2 linked regions of the Pelosinus fermentans DSM 17108 genome follow. The protein of the gene in region 1 interacts with the protein of each later gene in a pairwise test. Links are inferred from orthologs where the notes say so. Each region holds a gene or a part of one and is shown in the gene's direction. Other genes may lie near its edges. The genes, in order: ligA and leuS.

The links.
Region 2: the proteins of ligA (region 1) and leuS interact in binary tests that used the Escherichia coli proteins (3 or more experiments, as listed by UniProt). The link is inferred for Pelosinus fermentans DSM 17108 from one-to-one orthologs.

What each region holds. Positions count from the first base shown.
Region 1 is NZ_AKVN02000001.1:3,190,056-3,205,132, reverse strand. The notes cover bases 6,718-9,662. They hold ligA (NAD-dependent DNA ligase LigA), read left to right. Parts: upstream 6,718-7,144; coding sequence 7,145-9,181; downstream 9,182-9,662. Other genes in these bases: metA (homoserine O-acetyltransferase MetA), read left to right, coding at 9,289-9,662; pcrA (DNA helicase PcrA), read left to right, coding at 6,718-7,009. In the rest of the region: feoB (ferrous iron transport protein B), read left to right, coding at 1-738; FR7_RS23925 (hypothetical protein), read left to right, coding at 846-1,001; FR7_RS14775 (DUF2325 domain-containing protein), read left to right, coding at 1,113-1,403; FR7_RS14770 (DUF3793 family protein), read left to right, coding at 1,437-2,054; FR7_RS14765 (TVP38/TMEM64 family protein), read left to right, coding at 2,214-2,879; FR7_RS14760 (putative manganese-dependent inorganic diphosphatase), read left to right, coding at 2,999-4,636; more of pcrA, read left to right, coding at 4,784-6,717; more of metA, read left to right, coding at 9,663-10,242; FR7_RS14740 (nitroreductase family protein), read right to left, coding at 10,365-10,925; FR7_RS14735 (uroporphyrinogen decarboxylase family protein), read left to right, coding at 11,512-12,591; FR7_RS14730 (corrinoid protein), read left to right, coding at 12,633-13,295; FR7_RS14725 (uroporphyrinogen decarboxylase family protein), read left to right, coding at 13,295-14,335; FR7_RS14720 (methylcobamide--CoM methyltransferase), read left to right, coding at 14,367-15,077. UniProt on the Escherichia coli protein: DNA ligase that catalyzes the formation of phosphodiester linkages between 5'-phosphoryl and 3'-hydroxyl groups in double-stranded DNA using NAD as a coenzyme and as the energy source for the reaction.
Region 2 is NZ_AKVN02000001.1:2,140,553-2,155,775, forward strand. The notes cover bases 6,892-9,982. They hold leuS (leucine--tRNA ligase), read left to right. Parts: upstream 6,892-7,242; coding sequence 7,243-9,723; downstream 9,724-9,982. Outside these bases: FR7_RS09610 (DUF4418 family protein), read right to left, coding at 1-300; FR7_RS24170 (hypothetical protein), read right to left, coding at 306-533; FR7_RS09620 (sensor histidine kinase), read left to right, coding at 850-1,686; FR7_RS09625 (response regulator), read left to right, coding at 1,699-2,334; FR7_RS09630 (ISAs1 family transposase), read left to right, coding at 2,470-3,591; FR7_RS09635 (ABC transporter ATP-binding protein), read left to right, coding at 3,951-4,838; FR7_RS09640 (hypothetical protein), read left to right, coding at 4,887-5,081; FR7_RS09645 (homocysteine synthase), read left to right, coding at 5,142-6,434; FR7_RS09650 (hypothetical protein), read right to left, coding at 6,477-6,869; FR7_RS09660 (NUDIX hydrolase), read left to right, coding at 10,055-10,966; FR7_RS09665 (nicotinate phosphoribosyltransferase), read left to right, coding at 11,058-12,398; FR7_RS09670 (ComEA family DNA-binding protein), read left to right, coding at 12,483-13,073; FR7_RS09675 (ABC transporter permease), read left to right, coding at 13,387-14,334; FR7_RS09680 (ABC transporter ATP-binding protein), read left to right, coding at 14,328-15,107; FR7_RS09685 (ABC transporter substrate-binding protein), read left to right, coding at 15,121-15,223.

The sequences.
Region 1 (15,077 bases):
GCTTTAGCAGTACAAGCTGAAGAAACATATACTCGACAAGTTGGCGAAGATGTATTAGCACCGCTAAATATTGAAGATATTGAACAAAATGAACAACTTACAGCTTTAGTGGGTGAAATTCAAGACGCTAATGCAGAATTTGATGAAGCTGCAGCAGAATTAGAAGAAGATAGTGCAGAGTATGCAGAGCTTGAAACTGCAAAAACAGAAAAAATGCAACAATTTGAAACCGATAACCCAGAGTTATATGCCAGTGCTGCAAAGTATGTTGAGCTTACTGCTTCTTTGGAAGAAGAAAAGACTCATTTGGAAAATGAACAAACGGGTGAAAAACTTGAAAAAAGTTATTCGGGGCAATTGGGAAAATTTGTTGAACCTGTCATACAGCCTCTTGGCTTTGACTGGCGAGTTGGTGTTAGTCTTGTTGCCGGAGTTACAGCTAAAGAAGTGGTCTTAAGTACGATGGGAACCATTTATAGTTTAGGAGAGACAGATGAAAATTCTAAATCTCTAAAACATGCACTAGCACAAGATCCTAATTTAAATCCACTGGTCGCTTACAGTCTAATGGTATTTGTACTAATCTACTCTCCGTGTTTAGCTGCTCTTGCAGTAATGAAGAGAGAAACCAATTCATGGAAATGGCCGGCATTTAGCTTGGTTTATGGGACAGCTTTGGCTTGGGTTGTGACATTTATTGTATACCAAGGTGGTAAATTATTAGGCTTTGGCAGTTAGTTTAACAATTAATATTGGTTTGTTGGTTTGCACTAGTTCACTTAGTGCAAACCCAAACCTTATCAATATAAACTTAGTTTAAGTAATGCTAAAAGGAGGAATTTGAGATGGAAAACCTGATACTATATAGCATTGGTGCAGTGGCATTAGGTTATTTTGCTTTAACTGTGTGGAAAAAAGTAACAGGAAAAGGAGGATCATGTTGCAGTTCTGAGAGTTGTAACGACTGTGAATGTACAGATAAGAATAATGATGAAAAATAGGTAAAGGGATGAAGATAGCTTTTAGGCTAACTTTATTTTTTAAACAATTAATGAGAATGATAATCAATAACAAGTAACGAATAAATAATAAAATGAAAAGGGGATATTAATATGTCTATTGTTGTAATTGGAGCCGATTATTTAGGAATTATTGAAAAGAATCTGTATTCGTTAGGGGTAACTAAATTGACTCATATTGATGGAAGGCGAGTCTCAAATCAAAATAAAATAAGCATCCCTAAAAAAACCCAGTTTGTATTAGTCTTAACTGATTATGTGAATCACAATACTGCTAAGATGGTAAAAGCCGTTGCTAAAGCGCAGGATGTACCGTTGGTGTTTGCCAAACGTTCTTGGGGGTCTGTTGAAGAAAAATTAGTTTCTGCAGGTGTGATGAATTAATCAGCATTATTATTTTTACAAGGTGGAATGGATATGTGTTGGAAAGAATTTTTGCAAGTTCAAGGTAGTAAGAATGATGCTGACTTTTTCTTTAAGTGGCTGGCGGTTGAATTAGCACCGACAATTTACGGTGAAAAACCAGGTACATTGCTTAATCTAATGGATTCCTCCAAAATCTTTATGAAGACAATGTGGCTTCAATATGGTGAAGCGTTATTAGCAAATGGTAATGTGGAGTGGCTGGTACTTAAAAATGAGCCCCATAGCATGAAAATACTTTTTTATCGTGTAGATTTATTAAACAGTTATGTTAATGATGAAGAAAATCGACGCTTTTTAGAAAGATTCGGTTATCATACAAGCATGAGTTTAGAAGATCTTCTGCTATATTTTAAAGGACGCTTTCAATCGATGTGCCCCCACGAAATGGGAATTTTATTGGGAATACCTTTGAAAGATGTTATGGGGTTTATGGGCATGGGTAAAGAAGGTCATACCTGTCAGGGTATGTGGAAAGTATATGGTGATCCTGAAACCTCACTGGGTATCATGCAGCGGATGGAAGAGATGAAAAGTCAAGTTGCTGGTTGGATGATGCAAGGTTACAAAGTGACTGATGTGTTGTGCGGTCCTTATTCGCAAACGGCTTAAATCTCTTCTCATTCCCCAGTTTAGTGAAAGTTCTATGGTAAAAGGAGTTTTTGATTATAAAGAATATTTTTATCTTTACATTATAGTAAGAATAAAGTTATAATCTGTAAGTCGATATTAGGGCTTTATTCTTACTATAATTGAGGTTTTTATTTAATAATGATGATGCTATGTGAAAAGAAATCAGCTATGAAAGCTGGTTTTTTATTGGTTTTAGTCTTTTTAGGTTTATCATTTGTACATGTTGTAGGAGTCAGTCGCCTGACGCCTGAATCGATTCGTAATGTAATAGTATCTTTTGGTTGGTGGGGACCTGTAATGTACGTTTTTATGTACAGTATCAGACCCTTGCTTTTATTTCCTGCTATTATTCTCACGTTAGCTGGCGGTTTAGCTTTTGGCCCTTGGTGGGGTACTATTTATGTTGTAGTTGGTGGAGTACTAGGTGCATGTTTGTGCTTTGGAATAGCTCGCTTATTAGGGCGTAAAAAAATGCAAAAATACCTAAGTAAATTTTCGTATTTACAGATATTTGAGAGCAAGATGGCGGCTAATGGTTTTCGTACCATGTTATTTATGCGAATTGTACCTATTTTCCCTTATGATCCAGTCAGTTACTTAGCTGGATTATCTAAAATTCGTTTTCGTGACTATGTTTTGGCCACGACTCTTGGGATGATTCCTGGTGCCTTTGCCTATAATGTTTTAGGGTATTCTCTTTTGGATATATTTTCTTCCACCTTTTTATTTGGAATCGCCTTGGCAGCTCTTGTTTTTTTTACTCCGCTGGCCTATCATTTACTTAATAAAAATAGAAGGGTTTGACTTTTGGGCAAACCCTTCTATTTTTATTAATAACTTGCCTATTCAATTTTCAATAAATAAGGTAAAATATAAAGTGGAAAAATTGTAGCAGTATAAGAAATAGCACTGGAGGACTTATCATGACAGAACTTTCTAAACCGACTTATGTTGTCGGGCATCGCAATCCAGATACAGATTCCATATGCTCGGCAATTGGTTATGCTTATTTTCAGCAAGTTAGAGGGGTAAATGCTGTAGCGGCCAGAGTTGGAAAAATAAATAGCGAAACAAAGTTTGTTTTAGAAACGCTAGGGTTTGTTCCGCCCGAACTGATTACGGATTTATATCCGAGAGTTAAAGACATTATGCAGTCAGAAGTAGTAACGGCGGGTCCTAAAGATACATTGCGGGATTTGGGGCGCATTATGAGACAACATAAGGTGAAATCAGTGCCTGTTGTAGATGAAAAGCGTTTCATGACGGGTGTTGTTACCGTAGGTGATTTAGCGAATTTATATTTTGATGAATTGCAAATGCAGGATTTAAGCCAAGCTGGTGTAGATTTTACTGGTGTGTTAAAGGCTTTAGAAGGTAGTCTGCTCTGCGGAGATAACTTAGAACGTAAAGTAGCAGGCAGAGTGCATATTGCAGCTGGAAGCCACAGTTTAATACAAAAATTTGTTAGTGCGAATGATATTGTATTGGTAGGGGACCGCAAGAATGCACAATTAACCTGTTTAGATTGTGGTATTTCCTGCCTGGTAGTTACAGGCAATGTTAAGGTGGATGAAGAAGTAATTCAAAAAGCAGCCAGATTAGGTGTTTTGGTTATTGAATCGGCTCATGATACCTACACTTGTGCCCGTTTAATAAACCAAAGTATTCCGTTAGAAATGGTCATGCGCAAAGAAGTAATTACCTTTAAACCTACAGATTTAGTTACTGATATAAAAAAAATAGTCGCTGATACGAATTACCGGGTATATCCAGTTGTAGAAAATGGAAAATTAGTCGGAGCCATTCATCGTGATAAATTGATTGTGCAGGAGCGGACAAAAGTAATTCTTGTAGATCATAATGAAAGCGGGCAGGCTGTTGAAGGGATTGAAGAAGCCCAAATTATAGAGATCATTGACCATCACCGCTTAGGCGGCTTGCAAACGAGTGAACCGATCTTTATCCGGCATGAGCCTGTTGGCTGCACAGCTACAATTGTTGCCAACATGTACTGGCATCGTAATATAACCATACCCTCAAATATTGCAGGTTTATTATTAGCGGCTATTTTATCTGATACGGTTTTATTTAAATCACCAACCTGCACTGACAAGGATCAACGAACTGCTAAGCAATTAGCAGAACTTGCCCAGCTAGATGTTCATGGGTTTGGAATGAGTATATTAAAAGCAGGAGCTAGTATTAAGGGAATGTCAACTGCTGATATTATTGCCAATGACATTAAGGAATTTCAGATTGGCGATTATCGGATGACGATTGGACAAATATCTGTTATGGATGCTGATGAAGTTCTATCGATAAAAGAAGAATTGCAGCAGAGTATGGAAGCACTGCGTCAGAAGGAAAACTATGATATGGTTTTATTAATGGTTACAGATATTTTGAATGAGGGCACTCATTTAGTATACATTGGGCAGCCTGTAAGTTTGTTAAAGCAAGCCTTTGGCAGCGAGGGTAAGGAGCGAGTTCTGTACCTCCCGGGCGTTATGTCGCGAAAGAAGCAGATTATTCCACCCATGTCAGAAGCCGCAAGAATATAGTTCAGCGGTTTGGCTATAAATAGATTATAGAAGAGCTTAAAATGCTCTATATAATCTATTTTTTTATAATTAACAGGAACTATCACAATTTTGCCGAATTAATTAAGGTTATTAAAACTCAAAAGTTGTGTTACTACGGAGGAAACTATGCAAAATATTATCGCTGGCTTAAATCCCATGCAAAGAGAAGCGGTTTTACATACCAATGGACCACTACTCATTATGGCGGGTGCAGGATCTGGTAAGACCAAGGTATTAACTTGCCGCATTGCCTATCTTTTGGAACAAGGTGTAGCGCCTTATAATATTTTAGCCATTACCTTTACGAATAAAGCTGCTGCAGAAATGAAAGAGCGCGTGCATACTATGGTCGGTGCTCAATCCAAAGATATTTGGCTTAGTACGTTTCATGCTTTTTGTGCTAAATTACTGCGTATGGAGATTAGCGGAATGGCTGGTTATAAAAGTAATTTTGTAATTTATGATACTTCCGATACCCAGTCTCTCGTTAAAAGTTGTTTAAAACAATTAAATCTGGATGATAAGCAGTTTCAGCCAAGCAGTGTTTTAGCTGCCATATCCAATGCTAAGAATGCCTTACAAGATGAACAGCAATTCACATCCTTATCCAGTAATTTTCATGAACAAAAAATAGCAGAAATCTATCAGTTATACCAACAGAAATTACGTACTAACAATGCCTTGGATTTTGATGATCTGCTCATGTTATCGGTGAGGCTCTTACAGAATAATGAAGAGGTTTTGGCAAAATACCAACGTAAATTTCACTATATTATGATTGATGAATACCAAGATACAAATAGAGCCCAATATTTGTTGGCAGGTATGCTGGCGGATAAGCATCGCAATCTTTGTGTTGTAGGTGATGCGGATCAGAGTATTTATGGTTGGCGGGGAGCGGATATTCGTAATATTTTAGATTTTGAAAAAGATTATCCAGAAGCCAAAATGATTACCTTAGAGCAAAATTATCGTTCGACTCAGGTGATTTTAGATGCTGCCAATGCTGTAATTGAGCACAATAGCTCCCGGAAACCGAAGGAATTGTGGACGCAAAATCCTCAAGGTGAACTGATTACTCACTATTTAGCTCACCATGAGAAGGATGAAGCCCAGTTCATTGGGGATACTATTACTAAGCTAAATACAGTGTATCGTACGTCTTATGGTGACGTTGCAATATTATATCGCACCAATACCCAGTCTAGGGCGATTGAAGAAGCTTTCATGCAGGCTGGTATTCCTTATGTGATTGTAGGAGGATTAAAATTCTATGACCGTAAGGAGATCAAAGATATCTTAGCTTATTTGCGAGTTATTTTTAATCCGGCAGATAGTGTCAGTCTTTTGCGAATTATCAACGTGCCTAGGAGGGGACTTGGAGATACTACGATTAGCCGCTTAACAGCTTATGCTGCAGAGAATAATATGACATTGTTTGATGTGGTGAGTAATCCTGAATTAGTACCAGGACTTACTGCAAGAGCAAAAGCTCCGTTAGAATTTTTGGCGGAACTGATTTTTAACTTAATGGCTCAAGTACATTCCTTGTCTGTTGTAGAATTAGTGAACAAAGTAATGCATGACTCTGGTTATGTAGAGGAGTTGCAAAAGAGCACTGATTTGCAAGATGAAAATAGGCTGGACAATTTAAAAGAGTTTCTAAGTGTTGCAAAGGAGTTTGCCAAGAGTGACGGGGAAGAAACTTTAGAACGGTTCTTAGAGCAGGTTGCTTTGGTTGCTGATATTGATAATGCTGAAATATCAGAGGCCCGTGTTACACTTATGACACTGCACTCTGCAAAAGGATTGGAATTTCCAGTCGTTTTTATGGCTGGTATGGAAGAAGGGCTTTTCCCTCATTCACGCACATTAATGAATGAAGAAGAAATTGAAGAAGAACGGCGAATTTGCTATGTAGGTATTACAAGAGCCCGCCGCAAATTATATATGACCAATGCCCGCATGCGCACCATTTATGGCAGGACGCAAATGTTTCCTTTATCCCGGTTCTTGAGCGAAATTCCGAGTGCCATGGTGGAAAAATATTCAGGCAGGCAAAATCATTATGGTTTTGCCAGTAATGGAAGTAAGGCGACCATCAATCCACCTGCTTCAAGTTCCACCGTTGTACAAAGTCCCCTGCGAGCTCCTATTGTGAAAGCTCATCCTCAAAAAGAGCAAAGCCGTGGTACTTGGAAAGTCGCTGATAAGGCTCAGCATACAAAGTGGGGAGTTGGTACTGTCATTGAGGTGAAGGGGAGCGGAGACAGCCAGGAGCTTAAAATTGCGTTTCCGGGCCTTGGCATCAAACTTGTCGTTGCGAATATGGCGCCGATTACCAAAGTGTAATAGAGAAGGAATAGTAAGCCTTGGGCTGTATGTTAGTGCAGCTGGTATAAAAGAAAGATACTTTGTGACAATATAAGAAAGCTGCAGTCTATGCTGCAGCTTTCCTGATTCTAATTTGGGAGTGATAGCAAAGCCGTGGAAAAAAAGCTAGATGATATACAGGAAATTCAAAACAAAATCATCCAGTTGCGTGAACAACTCCATTATCACAACTATCGTTACTATGTTCTTGATGATCCTGAAATGGGGGATGGAGAATTTGATCTGTTAATGCGCAGTTTAATCGAGCTGGAATCATCTTATCCCCAACTGATCACGGCGGATTCTCCTACCCAGCGAGTGGGCGGCATGGTTGCAGGCGGTTTTAAGCGTGTAAATCATGCTACACCCATGCGCAGTTTAGGAAACTGCTTTGCTGCAGATGAATTATTAGCTTTTCATAATCGAGTGCAAAATGGTCTGGGAGAAGAGCAGGATATTGAATATGTAGTAGAACTAAAGATTGATGGTTTAGCAATTAATTTAATCTATGAAAACGGTCATTTGGTAAGTGGTGTTACCCGGGGCGATGGTACCCAGGGAGAAGACGTGACTACGAATATTCGAACCATTAAATCAATACCGTTAATGCTGCGTGGTGATCATGCTGGAATTCCTTCTTTTCTGGAGGTGCGTGGTGAAATTTATATGCCCCGTAAGGAATTTGAGCGTTTAAATCATGAACGAGAAGAAGCAGGCGAAGCATTATTAGCAAATCCGCGTAATGCTGCTGCAGGGTCTTTGCGCCAGCTTGACCCGAAAGTGACAGCTAATCGAGCCTTAGATGTTTTTGTATACGGTATTGGTACTTATACAGGTATTGAATTAACTACACATGGACAGGTGCTAGGATATCTCAGTCAGCTAGGATTAAAAACCAACCCTCATTATCAGATATTTAATCAGATCGAAGATGTGATTGCTTACTGTACGGGTTTTGCTGAAAAGCGTCATGAACTTCCTTATGAGATTGATGGGATGGTCATAAAGGTAAATGATTTAAGCAGTCAGCAAATCTTAGGTTATACAGCTAAAGACCCAAGATGGGCGATTGCTTATAAATTTCCAGCGGAACAAGCGATTACTGTGGTAGAAGATATTTTTGTCGGGCTTGGCCGGACGGGAGTTTTGACGCCAACAGCAATTCTTCGCCCTGTAAGAGTAGCCGGTTCTACCGTTAGCCGAGCGACCTTACATAATCAAGACTATATAGAAGAAAAAGATATTCGTATTGGAGATACGGTAATTATTCATAAAGCAGGAGAAGTCATTCCGAAAGTTGTTGCAGTGGTAAAGGAGAAACGTACTGGAGGGGAGATCCCCTTTGTTATGCCAGAGGAATGTCCTGAATGCAAAGGTAAAGTAATAAGGCAAGAGGGGGAGTCTGCTCACAAGTGTACAAATCCCCATTGTCCTGCACTTTTTCGGGAAGGCTTAATTCACTTTGTATCTCGTGATGCTATGAATATTGATGGCTTGGGGCCAGCAGTATTAAATGCCTTAGTGGATACTGGCCTTGTTAAAGATGTGGCAGACTTGTATCGATTAGAAATGGAACAAGTCCTTACAGTACCACGAATGGGTAAGAAGTCAGCAGAAAATCTGCTCACTGCTATTGAAAACAGCAAACAGGCAGGCTTGTCCAGATTGTTATTTGCTTTAGGCATTCGTCACGTTGGCGTAAAAGCTGCCGGAATCGTAGCAAAGCGTTATGGTAATATGGAGGATATAAAGCAAGCTTCAGTAGAAGAACTGCTGGAGCTGGATGAAGTAGGCACTAAAATTGCAGAAAGCATCGTTGCATATTTTGCTGCTGAAGAAAATTTGGAACTGGTTGCTAGACTTGAAACTGCTGGGTTAAATATGACAGAAGAAAAGCAAATAATTACGGAAAATCAGCTTTTCTCAGGGAAAACGTTTGTATTAACAGGAACCTTAGATAAAATGAGTCGTAATCAGGCCGCTGACATGATTCAAAAATTAGGTGGTAAAGTATCCGGATCAGTTAGTAAAAAAACGAATTATGTAGTTGCTGGTACAGAAGCAGGCAGTAAACTTGATAAAGCTCAGGAGTTAGGAATAGAAGTGCTAGAGGAAGAAGATTTTCTAAAAATGGTTGGGAATGTTGAATAATTTAAAAATAGTGAAAAGGAATATTAGGACTTTTTGGAGAATTGCATTAGAATAAAAGTTACGTAAATTGTTCTAATGATTTTTCAAGTGAAAAGGAGTCAAAGAATATGCCTATAAAAATCCCCAATAATTTGCCAGCTGTAAATATTCTTGAGAAAGAAAATATTTTTACAATGGATGAAGATCGTGCCTATGCGCAAGATATACGCCCACTTCGAATATTATTATTAAATTTGATGCCGACGAAAATTGTTACAGAGACACAATTACTCCGGTTATTGGGGAATTCACCCCTGCAGGTAGAATTTGATTTCATCTACACAGCGACCTATGAACCTAAAAATACACCTCATGAACATCTCGTTAAGTTCTATGAGACTTTTGCTGATGTGAAAGATCGTAAGTATGATGGCATGATCATTACTGGTGCGCCAGTGGAAAAAATGCCTTATGAGGAAGTTGTCTATTGGAGTGAGTTGTGTGAAATTATGGATTGGAGTAGAAAGAATGTCTACTCTACCCTACATATTTGCTGGGGAGCTCAAGCTGCTTTGTATCATTATTACGGTATTCCTAAACATGACTTACCTCAAAAATTATTTGGTGTGTTTCCTCACACTGTAAATATGAAAGAAAAAATGTTATTTCGGGGCTTTGATGAAGTTTTTTATGTTCCTCATTCCAGACATACAGATATAAAAAAAGAAGATGTGGAGAAGGTGCCCCAATTATCCATCCTGTCTGAGTCAGAAGAGGCGGGTGTTTATGCAGTCATTGACAAAACCTATCGGCATTTATTTATTACGGGTCATGCTGAATATGATGTATTAACTCTTAAAACAGAATATGATCGTGATGTGGCAGAAGGGTTGCCTATTAATATTCCAGTCAATTATTATCCCAATGATGATCCTCAAAAAACACCAATCGTGCGTTGGCGCAGTGCAGCCAATTTACTGTTTTCCAATTGGCTTAATTATTATGTATATCAAGGAACTCCTTTTGATTTGAATCGCTTAAGTGAAGATGAATTGCGTGGTATTGATGGGGATGGGATTTAACTAAAACACTTTCTAGTTATTTGTCAGCTGTGGAGTAATGTAGAGGCTGTATTCCATGATGAATGGAATACAGCCTCTACTTTTTCATAGGAGCCATTTATAGTATGACTACCATCGTATTTCTATTTTATAATCGTTATTGTACCTTCTTTGCGCGGGGCAGGAGTTGGTTTTTCGCCGGCATTGTAGCCAAATGCTCCGGAAGCAACGATTGAATAGCCCTCAGGAATACCTAATTCCCTATTTAAGGATCGTCCTTCTTCAATATCAAACAAAGAGCGTAGAGAGTGAATCCAAACAGATCCTATGTCCAAAGCATGGGCAGCGAGAAATAAATTTCCTAATGCAAGGCTGCCATTATGTTGTGGAGCAATTGCTTTTTCATTACCAGAAACAATAATTAATGTTGGTGCATGGTAAAAGGGGCTAAAATTTTCGGCTTTGGCTCGTTCTGCAAAATCTGGGTTTCCTGAATTAAAAAAAATTGTCCGAAGGACTTCGTTGATTTTTCCTAGCAAATCCTTGTTTTGTATTACAGTAAAGTGCCAGGATTGTTCATTTCGGGCGCTGGGAGCAAATTGGCCTGCTTCGAGAATTACCGCTAATTCACTGTCCTTAATCTGCTCTTGTTTGAAGTTTCTAATGCTCCTGCGCTGCAAGATTGCCTTTACAATTTCACTCATGTTGTTGTCCTCCTACTGTTTTTATATTAACAAGTTACATAGCAATTCTCTTTGGGATATGCAGCTTGTTTAATATGAATCCGAAAGTCTTATCTTTTTCCTACCTGCACAACTGATACATTTTAGCAAAAAAAATTGAAGGCTAAGTATATTATATCAATATACTTAGCCTTCAGCTTTTCCCGATCAGCTATAGGGTATTTTGCTATTTACGAAAGTGATTGAACTAATAGTACTACAGACCAATTCTGCTGTCAAGGTTCATTTAAAAATGTAATGATACAATTGCATTGCCATTGACAACGTAATTTATACGTGCTAATATCATGTTAAATAAAGATAATTGTATCTATAGCGTGATTAAAGCAAGCTGATTGGCAAAAAGCTGAAGGCCTGGCAGAGTTATTTCTGTGCAGGCTTTTTTATTATTTCCATGTGAGGTTGCTAAAATGACAGTATGTAAATAGTATATAGTGACCGATCAGTAGGAAACTGAAGGCAAGAATTGATTCTAGCGTATGTAGAATCAGTTTTTGCCTTTTTGTTTTTAGTATGTCAGGTAAAAAGATGAAATGAGGTGCGAGAGATGGCCGTTTTGAGTCTTCGTGATGAAATGACACCGAAGGAACGTCTGGAAGCAGTATTGAAAGGAAGACCCTATGATCGGGTGCCTTGTGGAGTAGTGATTCATAATCAGGCGGGAAAAGTAGCAGGAATTCCTCATTGGGAATGCTATTTTTCAAGCGAAAAAACAGCGCAGACTCAAATTGCCGCTCACAACATATTGGGTGCTGAAGCAGTGGCAGCTGGACCAGGTTTACCGGGCATTGCTGAGGCTGTAGGCAGTATCGTGTATTATCCGAAAGAGGAGAATACTCCTTATATTACGGAGGTGGCGGTGAAACAGCCAGCAGATTTGGATAAACTGAAAATCCCCAATCCGTGGCTCGATGGGAGGCTGCCCATACATTTAGGGGCTTTACAAATTTTAGTTGACCGTCTGGGTGACTCTGTTCCGGTGACTAGTAATGTAGCCGGTCCCTTTACTACAGCAGCTAATATAAGAGGAACAGAGGCTTTTTTGCGGGAGCTATATCGGAATCCGGAATTTGCACATCGGTTGTTGCAGTTTTCTTTAGAGAGTACGATTGCCTATGTGAAAGAGGCTGCTAAGTTGGGAGCTAAAGTAAGTATCGCTGACCCCACTGCTTCACCGACATTAATCAGTCCAAAACAATTTCGTGAGTTTGCTTTTCCCTATTTACAAAAGCTTACAACGACGATTAAAGATTTGACTGGCAGTGCTCCATCCCTGCATATTTGTGGCAATACTACGAAGATCTGGCAGGATATGGTCGCCACTGGTGCCGGTATATTGAGCTTGGACGATACGATTGATTTGGCTGCTGCTAAGAAAGCAGTTGGTGAACAGGTTACCCTGTTTGGCAATGTCAAACCCACAGCAACCATGTACCTGGGAACTCCAAAAGACGTACGGCAGGATGCTAAAGAGTGTCTGGCAAAAGGTTATGATAATCCCAAAGGTTATATATTGTCTTTAGGGTGCGGGCTGCCGATGGGTGCTCCAGTGGAAAACATACAGGCATTATTTCAGGCAGCCCGGGAATTTGGCAGATATCCACTACGATTAAGCAATTTTAGCTAAAAAAATATAAATTGAATGTATGAGCAAAGGAGAAGGATAGTATGGCAAATAATAAAGAAGAATTACTCAAACAGTTGGCTGATGCTGTGGTAGACATGGATGAAGAAAAAGCGGTGGAGTTATCCCAAATTATCGTAGCGGAAGGTATTGATGCCTATGAAGCGATTGAAAAGGGGCTTTCTGCTGGTATGGAAGTGGCAGGGCGGCTGTTTGAAGAGGAAGAATATTTTATTCCTGAACTGTTAATGTGTTCGGATGCTATGTATGCCGGACTTAGTGTTTTGAAACCCCATCTTAAAGCGAAAGAAGGAGCTGCAGAGGAAAAAGTCAAAATTGTCATTGGAGTTATTGAAGGTGATACTCACGATATTGGTAAAAATCTGGTGAAGATTTTATTAGAAACTTCTGGCTATGAGATAATTGATCTTGGGCGGGATATTTCACCACAGAAATTTATTGATACAGCAAAAGAACAGGATGCTAAAATTATTGCTATTTCCACGCTAATGACAACAACGATGGATGGGCTGGCAGAAGTCATCCGCTTACTGCAGCAGCAAGATATTCGAGAACAGTTTAAAGTCATGATTGGCGGTGCGCCCGTTTCACAAGCCTTTGCTGATAAAATCGGTGCAGATAGTTACGCTGTGAATGCGGCAACTGCCGTACGTTTGGCTCGGCAGCTTACCGGAGGAGCGGCCTAATGGTTTTTGAGGCGATGACACCATTAGAGAGAATGGCGGCTTATAATAAGGGAGCGGTAATTGATCGATTGCCTTGCGTACCTATTGTTGGGAATACTGCGGCAAGAGTAATCGGTGTCAAGGTGTCTGAATTCCAGGGAAATGGAAAATTAATAGCGAAGGCACAAATTGCAGCCTATCGTCGATTTCGCTATGATGTGATCAGAATTTTTACGGATTTGTATGGGCAGGCTGAGGCAATGGGAGCCAAAGTTTATTATCCGGCTGATGAGACTGCTTATCTTGATGTGCCAGCCATTAGCAATATTGCAGACATTCGTAGTCTGCAACCTGCGGACCCTTATAAGGATGGTAATTTGCCTCAACATCTAGAAGCTATGAAACTTACTCTGGAAGCGGTAGGTAAGGAGGTGCCCGTTACTGGGGCAATTACTGGTCCCTTCACCAATGCAGCTTTTCTGATTGGTACGGAAAACTTAGTCCGGCTTGTAGGAAGAAATCCACAAGCTGTGCACGACTTGTGTCAGCTGTCATTAGAAACGGCACTGCGGTATGCAAAGGCGATTGTTGATATTGGTTGTACGCCTAGCCTGACAGATGCGATGTCCTCGGGAACCATCATTAGCCCAAAACAATTTCAGGAGTTTTCTTATCCTTATATTAAAAGGCTTATTCATTACATTCACTCTCGGGGGAAAACAGTCACATTGCATATTTGTGGTAAAACCGATAAATTGTGGGATCTAATGGTCGATGCTGGCGCAGACAGCATTAGCATCGACAATGTCGCCAATCTATTGGAAGCTAAGGTGAAAGTAGGTCATAGAGTACGTCTTATGGGGAACATTGCACCATCAGAAGTTATGCTGCAAGGCACGCCCCATGATGTAAGGGTGGCAGTGAATCAATGTGTACAACAAGCTTATGACAGCCCGAAGGGATATATTGTGGCTTCCGGTTGCAGTCTTCCTACAGAAACGCCGTTTGTCAACATTGACGCCATGATGGATGCGGTGCGAAAAATAGGCGACCCCAGTTAATAGTGAAAAGAGTAAGAAGAGGGCGGTTTGAATGAGCAATTTTACACCAAAGGAACGTTTATTGAAAGTATTGCATAAAGAAAAGACAGATAGACCGCCGGTCATTTGCCCTGGTGGCATGATGAATGCGGCTATTGTAGATGTTATGAACCGGGGCGGGCATGTTCTGCCTATCGCTCATAGTGATGACAAATTAATGGCTGAATTGGCTGTCGATGTTTTTACTAACACTGGTTTTGAAAATCTAGGTATTCCCTTTTGTATGACTGTTGAGCCTGAGGTACTGGGCAGCGCAGTTGATTATGGCAGCATGAAATGTGAGCCTAAAATTACGCAAGAAGTTTTTTCATCGTCATCGGCTGTAGATTTCCGCGAATTTGCTGTTATGCTCCAAACAGGACGGGTTAATACGGTGATGCAGGCGACTTATAGTGTGGCGAGGCGATTTCCTGATATTCCGGTCATTGGCAATCTGACCGGACCGGTCAGTACAGCGGCTTCTATTGTTGATCCCATGGTTTTTTTGAAGGACTTGCGCCGCAATCCGTTAGCTGCTCATAAAGTAATGGAATATGTAAGTGACTTTTTAATTGCTTATGCTGCATTAATGATTGACAATGGTGCGGATGTTATTTCCATTGCTGATCCGACAGCTACTGGAGAAATCTTAGGACCTCGCATTTTTTGTGAATACCCTCTGGTATATATCAACAAGATTGTTGAGGCGATTCATTCTCAAGGC
Region 2 (15,223 bases), 1.0 Mb from region 1 along the record:
AGAACCATTTTCACAAATGCCGATAGCCCAGGATTGGGGCAGAAGGATACTGCTAATTCCCAGCAATATAATGATAAATCCAGCTAATAAGCGGGCTTCGTTTGTACGCAATACCAGCAATGCAGCAGAAACAATAACAGCTAACAACGTGATAATGAATTCTGCCTGATAAGTATAATGGCAGGTCATTGGGCTGCCAGTCTTCGTAAGTCCATCGCAAATCGGTACAAGTCTCGGCAAAATCAGTAAAAAGAGACTGATGAAGACTGCAATCCAGGATAGTAGCTTATACTTTTTCATTTTAATCAACTCCTTTTTTCATTTTCTGGTATCATGTTAATGTTGCTCGTTCGCATTGTAATCAAGATATCTCTGCTGCTGTTAAGGGCGGCATCATCAGTTAATAAATTAGACTGGTGATGCTCGTGATTTTTGCTGTTGCGAAAGGGTACGCGGTTTACTCCAGTGTATAGAATCCCAATTCCCAGCAAGAATATCAAAAATGCGATGGCCAAAAACTTTTGTACTGTCATGATTATATTCCCTCCTTTATAATTTAAAAAAATATAAACATCAAGCTGTAAAATAAGAAAAGGCCAGATCAAAATTTCCGCAGAAAAATTAATCTGACCTTTGGTTATACCAATCAGTCGTGTAAATAGATTATGTTGTAGTGTCATTATATCATACCTTTTTCTTATTATGATTGAAAACAGTATCATTGTCTACTGTCCTAAAGTACTATTCATTACTAAAAATACTAATGAGAAAGATTATTATTGACAAAATTGAATTTTCCTATTAAGTTTTAAATGAAATATGTAATGATTTTTGTTATGGAGTAAATGTATGAATATGAAAAGAATGAAATGGATCTCTGCATTATGTACCACTCTCTTCATTGGTGTATTTGAATTTGTACGGCATTATTTCTTGGATTTTATTTCGATGAGCTGGGGAAATCTACTGGTTGCTGTTGTGACTGGACTATTGTTTTATATCTATTTTCATGGTATTTTTTCTCTATTGGAAAGTCTTTATTATAAACTGCAAAAGGGACAAGAAGAGAGGGCTGTTTTGCAAGAGCGAGACAGAATTGCTCGGGAATTACATGATAGTGTTTCTCAAGCTTTATTTTTTATGAATGTTAAGGTGCTGGAGATTGGTACTGCTCTTAAGCAGCAACGTCAGCCTCTAACAGAAGTAAAAGAATTGCAGGAGGCCATTAAATTTACCGATGCAGATATACGGCAGCATATCTTTGCATTGCAGAAAGTGACTCATGAGAATATTAATTTAGTGGACGTTATCCAAACCTATATTAATGTTTATAAAGAGCAAAATAATATAAATGTGGACCTAATGATAAAGGGTAATGGCAATAGTAGGTTAAGTAACTATGTAAAATCCCAGTTGTTTCGTATTTTTCAGGAACTTTTATTTAATATTCGTAAGCATGCTGAAGCGAAGCAAGTGGATGTCAGTTTGCTAGAGGATGAGCATCAATTTTCCATGATCATTTGTGATCATGGAAAGGGGTTTCCTAAAGAAGAATTAAACCCCAATAAAATGTCCTTTGGTTATAAAATGCTAAAAGATGCTGCTTGTGCAATTGATGCTACACTGCAGATAGAAAGTATTTCAGGCAAGGGAACTACGGTAACTGTTAGCTTGGAACTAAAATAGGAGGCTAAGTGAATGACGATTAAGGTGTTAGTGGTAGATGATCATTTATTATCCCGAAAAGGTATTATCAGTATCCTTTCATCTCATGCCATGTTTGAGATTATCGGGGAAGCAACGAATGGTCAAGAAGCTTTAGCAAAAGCAAAAGAGCTGATGCCAGACCTTATTTTGATGGATATTCGAATGCCTGGTGGCAGTGGTTTAGAAGCTACAAGGCTGATTAAGGAAGAAATGCCATATGTAAAAATTGTAATTTTAAGTGTATCTGATGATGTACAGGATTTTTTTGAGGCTATAAAGAAGGGGGCTCAGGGGTATTTATTAAAAAATATGGAGCCTGAATACTGGTTAGATTATATTATCAGTATTGTTCAGGGAGAAGCACCTATTTCCCGAGAAGTTGCTAGTAAAATACTCCAGGAATTTTCGATTCAAAAGACGGATGCATCAGGGAGTAAATTATCAGAAAGAGAAAAGGAAGTACTTCAATTAGTTAGTCAGGGTCTAGGAAATAAAGAGATAGGGAAAGTACTTTTCATTACAGAGAGTACTGTCAAAAATCATTTGCGTAATATTTTAGATAAGCTTCATTTACAAAATCGTATGCAGCTCATTGCTTTTGCTTATAAAAATGGCTTGATATCATAGTCGGGAATTGTGAATAAAAATAAACTGATAACTTAGATTGTTGCATTTATAATGGAAATCATCACGTCAATCTAATTTAAAAAATGCTTTTCAAAAGCCCAGAGGAATAGTAAAATTTTCTTTGGGGTGAAGAAAATGGATATTTTAAACGAATTGCAAAGAACAATGCTGGAAGTGGAAAGAGAATCGGAACACAAAGGATACTGGTATCGTGTCAGCGATATTCTAACAATCCTAATATGTGGAATGCTGTGTAGCTTGCAAACTATTGATGATATTCATGAATGGTCTTTGTCCGCTCCGGCGCATAGATTCTTAGAGGAGTTCTTTGGAATAAAAAAAATTCCGTCCAGAGCCCAATTTTATAATATTTTGTCCTATGTAGATTCCAAAACATTCAATGAATCCTTCATCAAATGGATGCAAATCGTTCTGCATGGAAACATAAGCGGAAAGACTGTTGCGATAGACGGAAAAACAATCCGTTCAACCGATAAACTCACAAAAGATGGGAGCATTCTGCACATCGCAAGCGCAATTGTCTCGGAACACGGATTAGTAATTGGTTCGCGCGAGTGCGGAACAAAGACGGGAGAGATCACGGCGTTTCGGGAACTAATTGAAATGCTTGATGTGAAAGGTGCGGTTGTGGTAGCGGATGCCTTGCATTGCAACCATAAGTCAGCCGAGGCGGTTGTTGCTGCCGGAGCAGACTATCTGTTTGTTGTCAAAGATAACGTGCCAACACTCAAAGAGGACATCGCACTTTTTGTGAAAGAAGAGAAGCTTGAAAAATGTGTGAAAGTCGAAAAAAACGGCGGACGCATAGAAAAACGTACAGCATACGCATGCTGTGAAATTGATTGGCTTGACGGGCACGAAAGCTGGAAAAACCTACAGAGCATTGGCGCTATTCACACCGAATTTGAAAAGGGTGGAAAGCTCTCCAGCGAGTGGCACTACTATATTTCCAGTATACCGCTAACCGCTGAATCGCTCCTTCATCATGCACGTCTTGAATGGGGCATTGAATCCATGCACTGGCTGTTGGATGTACATTTTGCTGAAGATAAAACGCGGGTATGGGATATGAATGTGCAAAAAACGCTTAATATCATGCGAAAAATCGCGTTAAACCTCGCGAAGGATTACAAAGCAAAAACCAAGAGCAAATTACCTATTTCGGGACAGTTAAAGCGAAATCTGTTTGATGTCCAAAACCTTTCCGCATTTTTAACATTTTTTACCTTAAATTAGATTGACGTGTGGAAATCATAAAAGCATATTGACAAATCAGTGCAAAGCATTATAATAGAAGAAAAGTAACAATTAGCAGTAATTAATTTGCGGGTTGCAATAATTTTAAGGTTATCTGTTTGGAGCATTGTAACGCAAATAATGACAAATCAATAATGATATAGCTGATCAGTAGTATATGCTGAAGGTAAAGAAGTGATTACGATACGGTAAATCATTCTTTGCCTTTTTTTAATAATTAAATTGCTTTATTAAGAAGCAGCCACTTGCCCGACTATAAAAAAAGTAGAGGTCAAGTTCCTAATTTAGGAACTTGACCTTTTTTATATAAAACCATAAATATGAGGAGTGAAAAACACATGTCAGAGAATAATATACCATTTGTAACATCAGTGCAGGAAAAAAGTGATAAAATTGTTGCTCGTAATATTCATCAAGTTTATAAAATTAAACAGCAGGATAGTGACAGTCTAACGAACTTTGAGGCAATTAAACAATTAGATCTTACTGTAAAACAGGGAGAATTTCTTGCAATTGTAGGACCAAGCGGTTGCGGAAAATCAACATTTCTCGATATGATTGCTGGATTGGCAAAGCCCAGCTCAGGAGAAATATTCATTGATAATAGAAAAATCACTGGTCCAGCATTAGATCGAGGGATTGTATTGCAAGGTTATGCGTTATTTCCCTGGCGGACGGTACGGAAAAACGTAGAGTTTGGTTTGGAAATAAAAAAAATCCCCGAGAAAGATCGTAAGGATATTAGTCAGCGATATATCGAATTGGTTGGATTAAAGAATTTTGAAGAGCGCTATCCCCATGAATTATCAGGCGGTATGAAGCAGCGCGTAGCCATCGCCAGGGCGCTGGCATATGATCCGGAAGTGTTGCTGATGGATGAGCCTTTTGCTGCTGTAGATGCACAAACTAGGGAAACTCTGCAGGAAGAATTATTGCGTATTTGGGAACAAACAAAAAAAACCATTGTGTTTGTTACTCATGGTATTGATGAAGCTGTATTTTTAGCTGATCGGGTTGCGGTAATGACTGCCAATCCAGGTACAATTAAAGATATTATTACGATTAATCTGCCAAGACCGCGAGATGGTATACGTTCTTCAGCTGAATTTGGCTGGGCAAGACATAAAATTTGGGAGTTATTGCAGAATGATCCATCTGCCGCAAATAAGGTAAAACCAGAAAATCAGGATATTGCAGATTTTATATCACCATCAGCAGCACTATAAGCAGTGAAGGTGTAGTTTATGAAAAAAGTTTTTAATAAATTCCGCGGCGTGATAATCCGAAGTTCTGGTCTCCTGACCTTTCTTGCACTTTGGGAGATAGCGCCGCGCTGGGGCTGGGCTGATCCTCAATTCTTACCGCCATTGTCATCTGTATTAAAAGCGGCAGTTGTACTTTGGGACGATGGTTTCTTAATGGATTTTTTCTGGTGCTATGCTGATTGGGGTGCTGGGGTTGTCAATTGATTTATTCGTTCAATATATTGAAAAGAAAGTAATTATATGGGAAGTAGAGGAGAGAGTAGAATGAGTGAGAAAGAAGAACGAAAGCATGGATTTGATACCGTCGCTCTTCATGCCGGTCAAATACCTGATTCAGAAACAGGCGCGAGAGCCGTGCCTATTTACCAGAGTACATCTTTTGTCTTAGGGGACACAAAACGAGCTGCCAGGATTTTTTCATTGGAAGAATTGGGTAACGCCTATACAAGAATGATAAACCCGACTCAGACGGTTTTTGAAGAAAGAGTAGCAGCGTTAGAAGGCGGTGTGGGAGCTTTGGCAGTTGCCTCCGGGCAGGCGGCTATTACATATTCTATACTAAATATTGCTCAGGCAGGAGATGAAATTGTTTCATCAACGGCAATATATGGTGGAACGTATAACTTGTTTCATCATACGTTGCCGAAACTGGGTATTCATGTTTCTTTTGTAGAACCAGGTGACCCTGAAAATTTTCGTCAAGCAATTACCCCTAAAACCAAAGCGATCTATGCTGAAATTATTGGTAATCCCAAAATTGATATTTTAGATATTGAAAAGGTAGCAAAGGTAGCTCATGAAAATAACATTCCTTTAATTATTGATAGTACTTTTGCAACCCCCTACTTAAATCGGCCCATAGAATGGGGGGCAGATATTGTTGTTCATTCTGCGACTAAATTTATTGGCGGGCATGGAACTTCCATTGGAGGAATCATTGTTGACGGCGGTAAGTTTAATTGGGATAATGGTAAATTTCCAGGTTTAATTGAGCCAGATCCTAGTTACCATGGTCTTTCTTTTACTGAGAAATTTGGTAATGCAGCTTATATTTTAAAAGCCCGCGTAACCTTGCTGCGTGATATTGGAGCGGCAACCACTCCCTTTAATTCCTTCCTATTTTTGCAGGGATTAGAGACGCTCTCAATACGTCTGGAGCGGCATGTTGCCAATGCCCAAAAAGTTGCTGAATTCCTGGAACAGCATAAACTTGTTAAGTGGGTTAATTATCCTGGACTAAAAAGCAGCGCCTATTATGAACTAGGGAAGAAATATTTCCCTAAAGGAGCAGGAGCAATTCTTACTTTTGGTATTCACGGCGGCTTAGAGGCGGGGACGAAATTTATTGATAACTTAGGTTTATTTTCTCATCTGGCAAATGTTGGTGATGCCAAGTCTCTGGTAATTCATCCAGCTAGTACGACTCATCAGCAGCTGCTGCCTGAAGAGCAATTAGCGAGTGGTATTACAGAGGATCTTATACGCTTATCCATTGGACTGGAAGATATAGATGATTTACTGTATTATCTTGATAAAGCCCTTACTGCAAGTCAGTAATATAAAATAAACCGGTCTCTTCAGTTTGAGACCGGTTTGTTTTTATACTGTTTTCATCCACTTTTCAAATTCCTCAACGACTTCCTCGCGGGCAACTTGCACGGCTTCGCCGCTCCACTCTTGCCCGGTATCCCCATCATACCAGAGGTCCTTATTGCTGAATGTACCTGTAGGGTATAATTTTTCTTGTATGGCTGTGTGCATGCCATCAAGTAGGCTTTGCTTAATGGTTTTACGTGATGTTCTATGACCTGATTTTTCTGTAGGGGTTACTTCAAGACCCGTCTCCCCTTTGCTGATTTCAATATGAGATAACATTTTTCCTTGTGCTTGGGCTGCTGAAATGGACTGTCTGGCAGCACTAGTTGCTTGTTCATGGCTAATCGTATCGTCAGACACTGTAATTCTAATATTTCCTATGATTAGTTTATACATAGAATACACCTCCCAAGAAAAAATATATGCATTTAAAAAAAATATAGAACTAGATAGTAGACACCAATAGTGTTAATTTGACTTTCAAGATAGGGTGGGATATAATATTATCTAAGTCCTAAGATACAGAGTAGTAGGCTTTATTTATGGTGCAGAAAGTTGGCGGATGATGCGAGCCAGCCCTTAAATCCGCTGAACTCACTGTGGAGGATCAGCTATGAATTAGTAATAGCTGACGCTTGATTAGTGTTAACAATCATTGAGAGGATGGCAACAGCTGTCAATCAGGGTGGTATCGCGGGTGTATATAACTCGTCCCTGGCTAATAAGCCAAGGGGCGGTTTTTTATTTTTTATAAATAGGAGGATTTTAAATGAACGAAAGATATAATCCTAAAGAAATTGAATCTAAATGGCAGAAATACTGGGCTGAAAATAATGCTTTTAAAACGGAACTCAATCGTCAGCGTCCAGAATATTATGTTTTAGAAATGTTTCCTTATCCTTCCGGCAATTTACATATGGGTCATGTTCGCAACTATTCTATTGGTGATGTAATTGCGAGATTCAAAAGCATGCAAGGTTATAATGTACTTCATCCTATGGGATGGGATTCTTTTGGGATGCCTGCTGAAAATGCGGCGATCAAGCATGGTGTTCATCCAGCAGAGTGGACCTGGGAAAATATTACCAACATGCGGCGTCAACAGCAGGAACTAGGCTTATCTTATGATTGGGATCGAGAAGTGGCAACCTGTCATCCTGATTATTATCGTTGGACTCAATGGTTGTTCTTATTGTTCGTAGAGCGTGGACTTGCCTATAAGAAGAAAGCTGCAGTGAATTGGTGTAATGAATGTAATACAGTGCTCGCAAATGAGCAAGTAATTGATGGTGCTTGCTGGCGCTGCGATTCTGTCGTAGTTAAAAAAGAATTAGAACAGTGGTTTTTCAAAATTACAGACTATGCGGACCGGCTTTTAAATGATCTTAGTGAGCTGAAGGGGTGGCCTGAGAGAGTTAAAACGATGCAGGAAAATTGGATTGGTCGTAGTGAAGGTGCAGAATTCAGCTTTGCTGTGGCAGGTTCTGAAGAAAAAATTGCTGTATATACCACACGGCATGATACGGCTTTTGGTGTAAGTTATGTAGTCTTGGCGCCGGAGCATAAATTAGTAGAAAAGCTGATTGCTGGTAAAGACAATGCAGGAGAAATTCGTCAATTTGTTGATAAAGTACGCAATATGAGTGAGATTAGCCGAACCTCCAGTGAATTTGAAAAAGAAGGTATATTTACAGGGGCTTATGCTGTAAATCCCTTCACTGGTCAAGAGGTGCCAATTTGGGTAGCAAATTATGTTTTGGTGGAATATGGTACTGGGGCAGTTATGGGTGTTCCAGCTCATGATGAACGAGACTGGCAATTTGCCAATAAATATAATTTAACCAAAAAGATCGTTGTACAGCCTGAAGGGCAGGAATTGGCACTAGACACGATGGAAGGCGCATACAGCGGCGATGGTATCATGGTCAATTCTGGGCAGTTTAGTGGCATGGAGAGTGAAGCAGGTAAAGTAGCAATTGCAAAGTGGTTAGAAGAGCAAGGCTACGGCAAGCGTCATGTAAATTATCGTTTGCGTGATTGGCTGGTATCTCGTCAACGCTATTGGGGAGCACCAATTCCTCTTATCAATTGTGCTGACTGTGGTAGTGTGCCTGTTCCAAAGGAGCAGTTACCTGTTTTATTGCCCGAAAATGTAAATTTTGCTGCAGGATCGGTTTCGCCGTTAGCCAAGGTAGAAGAGTTTGTAAATTGTACATGCCCTAAATGTGGCGGCCCTGCGAAGCGTGAGACTGATACGATGGATACTTTTATTTGTTCCTCATGGTATTATATGCGTTATGCAGACCCTAAGAATACAAATCTTCCTTTTGATTCCTCAAAGGCTGACTATTGGGCACCTGTCGATCAATATATTGGTGGTATTGAGCATGCGATACTACATCTTTTATATTCAAGGTTCTTTACAAAAGTGCTTAAAGATGCAGGATTAGTAAATGTAAATGAGCCATTTAAGAACCTATTAACACAAGGAATGGTTATAAAAGATGGTTCCAAAATGTCTAAGTCTAAGGGGAATGTCGTGTCTCCTGAAGAAATTATTGCAAAATACGGGGCTGATACAGCTCGATTATTTATTTTATTTGCTGCTCCGCCGGAACGTGACTTAGAATGGAATGATCAAGGCGTAGAAGGTTCTTATCGATTCCTTGGACGTCTATGGAGAATTGTGGATCACTATGCTTCGTTCATGGCAGGAGAAGAATCGGGATATGACAATAACACTCTTAGTAAAGAGGAACGAAATCTTAGACGTGTATTGCATGCAACGATTAAGAAAGTAACAGAAGATATTGGTGATCGTTTTAACTTTAATACCGCCATTAGCTCTATTATGGAATTAGTAAATGCGATGTATACCGCTAAGGATCAGAATCTAGCTGTCAATCCTGGGTTAGTGCGAGAACTTGTTTCAAGTTTATTGTGCTTGTTAGCTCCTTTCGCGCCTCATATCACAGAAGAATTGTGGAGTGAAACTATTGGTCAAGGTAGTGTGCATAAACATATATGGCCTGTGTTTGATGAGGAGGCTATAAAGTTAGAAGAAGTAGAAATTGTTGTACAGATTAATGGGAAAGTGCGGGAAAAAATTGTTGTTTCTGCCACACTTACGTCAAAGGAATTAGAAGAAAAAGTATTAGAGCAAGAAAAAGTGCAGGCACTACTTCAAGAGAAACAAGTGATAAAAGTAATTGCCATAGCAGGAAAATTGGTTAATATCGTAATACGTTAATGAATTTATTTTAGAATGTAATGATATAGAAATAGTCCGGTCGAATATAGCGATCGGACTATTTCTATATATCATTTACGTGGAACTGCTTCTTAAAAACAGATCTCCTTTAATTGAATCAAGAAACTTTTCTGAAAATAAATTGCCAAGAGAATCAAGGACATGTATAATAATACTAATAAGATAATATCAAAATGATAATATCAAAATGATGATATAAGAATTATCTTAAAGTGGAAACCGCCAATTACTCTATTTTTTCTAACGAAGACTTGATTCTGGTGGGGTCTTAGCTTCCATCGGATATGATAATTAGCGGGAGGTTAAGGATATGAATGAATCCAAACAAGGTTTTTTTAAAGATGATGGCAGCAATCATCAAATACACTCCTCGAATACGGTAGATATGGTTATTTTCAGCGCAATTGATAGTGAAGATAAAGATCCAAGACGACTGCCTGATAAAGTACTGCAAATTCTTTTGGTAAAAAAGAAAAGGGATGTATTAAAAACAAATGGCAATGCATCACAAGAGGGAAAATGGTCTTTGCCGGGAGGGTTTGTTAATTACGAAGAAAGCATTGATGAAGCTGCTGTAAGAGAATTGAAGGAAGAAACAAACTTGGAGAATGTATATATGGAGCAGCTTTATACATGGGGGCGAGTCTATCCTAACCTTCATAGAAGGGTGATCAGTACATCCTACATGGCCTTGGTAGATCGAAAAAAGTTTACTGTAAAATCAGGTGAAGATGCAGAAGATGTACGATGGTTTAACGTCCGCAGCAATGTCATTGGCAAATATAAACATCCAACGATAAATGGATATATTCTTGAGCAAACCTTTGAAATTATAATAGAAAATAAAGAGATTACCATAAAAGATCATGTGATAGTAAAAAATACAGTAGAGGGACATATCTCAAAAACAGAAAACACGTATGTTGAGAATAAAGATGGCTTAGCTTTTGAACATGCTAAAGTAATACAGTATGCTCTTGATAGGTTGAAAAATAAAGTAATGTATACGGACATTGCTTTTAGCTTGATGCCAGAATTATTTACGCTTACAGAATTACAAAAAGTATATGAGGTTTTATATCGCCGGGAATTAGCAGATGCTTATTTTCGAAAAAAAGTTAAAAGAATGCTTACCAAAACAGCATTATTATCAGAAGGTAAGCAGTTTAGACCTTCCAAGTTATATCTTTTTAATCCGCGATGGAAGGATGAAGAAGAATAGCAGAGTGAGGCGCTGCAAGGAAAATAAAGAATCATAGTTTGTGAGTTTAAATAGTCTGTATCTTTATTCAATGTGAGAGAGGGGCAAAAAAATGGCTATATTTAATGGTGAAAGATTAGCAGCAGAAATTTTTAAAATTGAAGCAGATAAAATTCGGCGAGGCTGGTATTCTGATAAATATTTTAGTAATAATGTAATTTTATTAGAAGCATTGGCAAAGGAAGGGTATACGTTTGCCGGCAATAGTGACATAAAAGATGTGGATTGTTCTATGGTGCAGGTTGGCGATGTAGAAGTTGAAATGCAATTTTTTACTCGCAGAAGACCATGGAGTTTAGTCGCTGGGGTAGATGAGGCGTTAGCAATTATAAAAATGTGTACCGGTTACTTTGATGAAGAAGGAAACTTTGTAAATACCTACCATACATTAGAGGTTGAAGCAGTGCAGGATGGCACTTTTGTTGAGTATGATGGAGATCCATTGAGTGTGCAACCCGTTATTAGAATTCGTGGCCGTTACCGGGATTTTGCTAATCTAGAGACGGTGATCTTAGGGGTCATTGCTGAGCCAACTCGAATTGCCACAAATGTATATAATACATTAGTCGCTAGCCGCTCTAAAGATATTTTGTTTTTTCCCGCACGATTTGCTCACTATAAAATGCAGGCTTTGCATGGATATGCCTATTCATTGGCGATTCAAGCCTACAACCAAAAATATAGTAAGAAAAATTCTCGATTTGTAAGTACAGATGAACAGGGAACTTGGTGGGGCGGAGAAGGTGGAGGAACCATTGCCCATGCGACAATTTGTTGTTTCTTGGGAGATACCGTTGAGACTATGATGCAGTATTCCCGCATTTTTGATAAAATCGTTTCCAGATTGGTATTAGTTGATTTTCATAATGATTGTGTCGGTGAAACGAAAGCTGTAATGACGAAGATGTTTGCTGCCTACCTTGCTTATTATAAAAAGGGCCAATTTGATGAAGCAGAAAAATATAAGCTATATGGGGTACGTCCTGACACCTCTAAAAATATGCGGGATAAATCCATTGTTCCTACGGGAAATAAGCAGCAGGATATGGGAGTGTCACCGAGACTTGTCTGGAATTTGCGAGAAGCAATTGACAGCGTTTATCATGAGTGGGACCTAAATGAAGAGGAAACTGCAATTGCCAAAGAGTGGTGTGAACAAGTCAAGATTTGTGTCACAGGGGGATTTAATGCAAAAAAAATAAGAGAATTTGAAGAGATGGATGTACCTGTGGACATTTATGGAGTTGGTTCTTCTTTACTGGAAAACTCCGATGAAACCAATAATGATTTTACTGCGGATATCGTTCGTGTAAAGATTAATAGTCAATGGTACAATCTATCTAAAATTGGTCGCTCTGTCTGCGAAAATCCTAATTTGGAAAAAATTCAATAATTATATAAAAAAATAATCCCTATTGTAAAGGAAAAACTATGTTTTTGTCGAAGGAATAGGCAAGTTACAATAGGGGGGATATCGATGGTTGAGCAGCGGAATAAGTTATTATTTATTGTGATGCTGGCGATATTGATTGTAGCAGGCAGTTTCTATAGTTTTTGGCAGAAGAACACAGTGGCCGAAGTAGCATCTTCCGATGGCGTTGCAGTTAAAAATGAATCTCATCAGCCAGAACAATCTGATGAGATCTTCGTATATATAAGCGGTGCTGTTCATAAACCAGGTGTATTTAAAGCATCTCCTAATTCTAGAGTATTTGATATCGTAGCGATGGCTGGCGGTCTTACAGCTGAGGCTGATGTGGCTAAAACCAATTTGGCTCAGGGAATCAAAGACGGTATGCATATTCATGTAGTGGATAAGCTTCCGGTTTCCAATGAGCATTCAGCAACGACTGGCACCACTAAGACAAACGTAGGTAATAAAGTCAATATTAATCATGCTGATAAAGGCGAACTAGACACACTGCCAGGTGTGGGACCTGCGTTAGCAGAGCGAATCATTGAATATCGCCAAACAAATGGCAGTTTTACCAGTATTGATGAACTAAAGAATGTTCCTGGAATCGGATCAAGTAAATTTGACAAAATGAAAGAAAAAATCACAAATTGATAATTAGATCAATTTCAGCATGGACCGGATAGTGTGGAAAATGCCGAATATTTCCGAAGCATTCTAAATGAAAATACTTGACAGCTTATTTATCGTGGTGTAATATCTATATAAAGTTACATATCTTAAAAAAAATAATGATTATGGTTGATCAGTTGAGCTGAAGACCAGAGATGTTTTTATACGTCTCTGGTCTTTTTTGTCGTCTTTTTGACAAGAAAGAACAGAGGATGACAAAGAATTATATTCATTATTTTCGAATTGTATCTTTTATGCAATTGGTATATAAAATCAGAAAAGGAGGTTGATAGTAATGAAAAAGCTAAATGCATGGCTACCGGTATTATCGGCAATTTTGGCAATCCTTGTAGATTATGGAGTTGGAAATATTGATAAACATACGCCTGCAAAACATCCTTATTTCATGTATTTACTTGTGGTTTTGCTTGGAGCTTTTACAATCATTGCATTATTATCATATTTTAATCCAAAAGTAAAGGAATGGATTGAAGACAGATCTTTATTTATTGCCGCAACAATTTTATTTCTAAATGTAATTAATATAGTGACCAAGAAACTAGGACTTCTTCCTGTGATCTTCTTTCCAACGCTTGACAAAATATTAAGCATTATTATAGAAGACCGGGATTTTCTTGCCTTGTGTCTCGGTTCTTCAGGAAAGCTTCTTTTTACAGGATATTTTTTTGGTGCAATTGCTGGGTTTGCTACAGGTATAGCTGTAGGATTCAGCAATTCGGCAAACTATTGGATTAGTCCTCTAATCCGTATATTGGGGCCAATTCCTGCGACGGCATGGATTCCACTAGTACTCATTAGCTTTCCAACAACATTTACGGCCAGTGCATTTTTGATTGCCCTTTCAGTATGGTTTCCGACAACTGTTATGACAAGCAGCGGTATTTTTAATGTTCGCAATGCGTATTTTGAAGTGTCAAGCACATTGGGAGCGGGAAAGTATTATCAAATATTTATGGTTGGTGTTCCTGCCGCTATGCCTCATATGTTTATCGGGCTTTTTAATGGAACGTGTGCTTCCTTTATCACATTGATGACAGCTGAAATGTTAGGTGTTAAAAATGGCATAGGCTGGTACATTAATTGGCAGAAGGAGATGATGGCTTATGCAAATGTCTACGCAGGACTGATCATAATTGCTGTTACATTCTCGATTCTCATTACACTGCTGTTTAAAGTGCGGGATAATGTGCTTGTGTGGCAGAAGGGAGTCATAAAATGGTAGGAGAAATTAAAGTAGAGGGGGTTGTGAAACGCTTCCAACAACAAAATGCAGAAGAGGTTATTGCCTTAAGTGGTATTGATCTTAGGATTGAGACAGGAGAATTTGTATCACTTATTGGCCCTTCTGGCTGCGGGAAATCTACGCTTCTTCGTCTGATTGCCGGTTTAAATGGTGCTGATGAAGGCAAGCTGTATATCGATGATGAAGAAATAAAAAAGCCATCTTACGAACGGGGCTTGGTATTTCAAGATCCTATGCTTTTTCCTTGGCTGAGTGTCTATGATAATGTTGCATTTGGATTGAAGGCGCGCAACATATACAAAGCAAATCATGCGGAAGTTCAAAAGTTTATTGATTTAGTAGGATTATCAGATTTCAGCAGATCCTATCCTCATCAACTTTCTGGTGGCATGGCACAAAGAGCGTCTCTTGCCCGGGCATTAGTAAATCATCCTAAAGTGCTGTTGCTGGATGAGCCTCTTGGAGCTCTTGACGCTTTTACGCGAATGAACATGCAAGATGAACTCATTCGTATTTGGAAGGAGCGAGGTACGACCATGATCATGGTAACCCATGATGTAGATGAAGCGATCTATTTATCCGACCGCGTAATTGTCATGACACCAAGACCAGCCAAAATCGAAAGATGTATTGAAGTACAGCTTGCAAGACCGCGGGCGCGGAACAATCCGGAGTTTCTTAGCTTACGTTCAAAAATACTGGAAATTTTACATTTTACAGGGACTGTAACAGAGCCTAATTATTATTTATAAGGGAGATATGTTAATGAAAAAGAAGATTGCAATTATTTTAGTCGCTGTAGTATCAATCGTATTGACACTTGCAGGTTGCGGAGAAAAACCTGCAGCGGTTAAAAGCGATGATTATG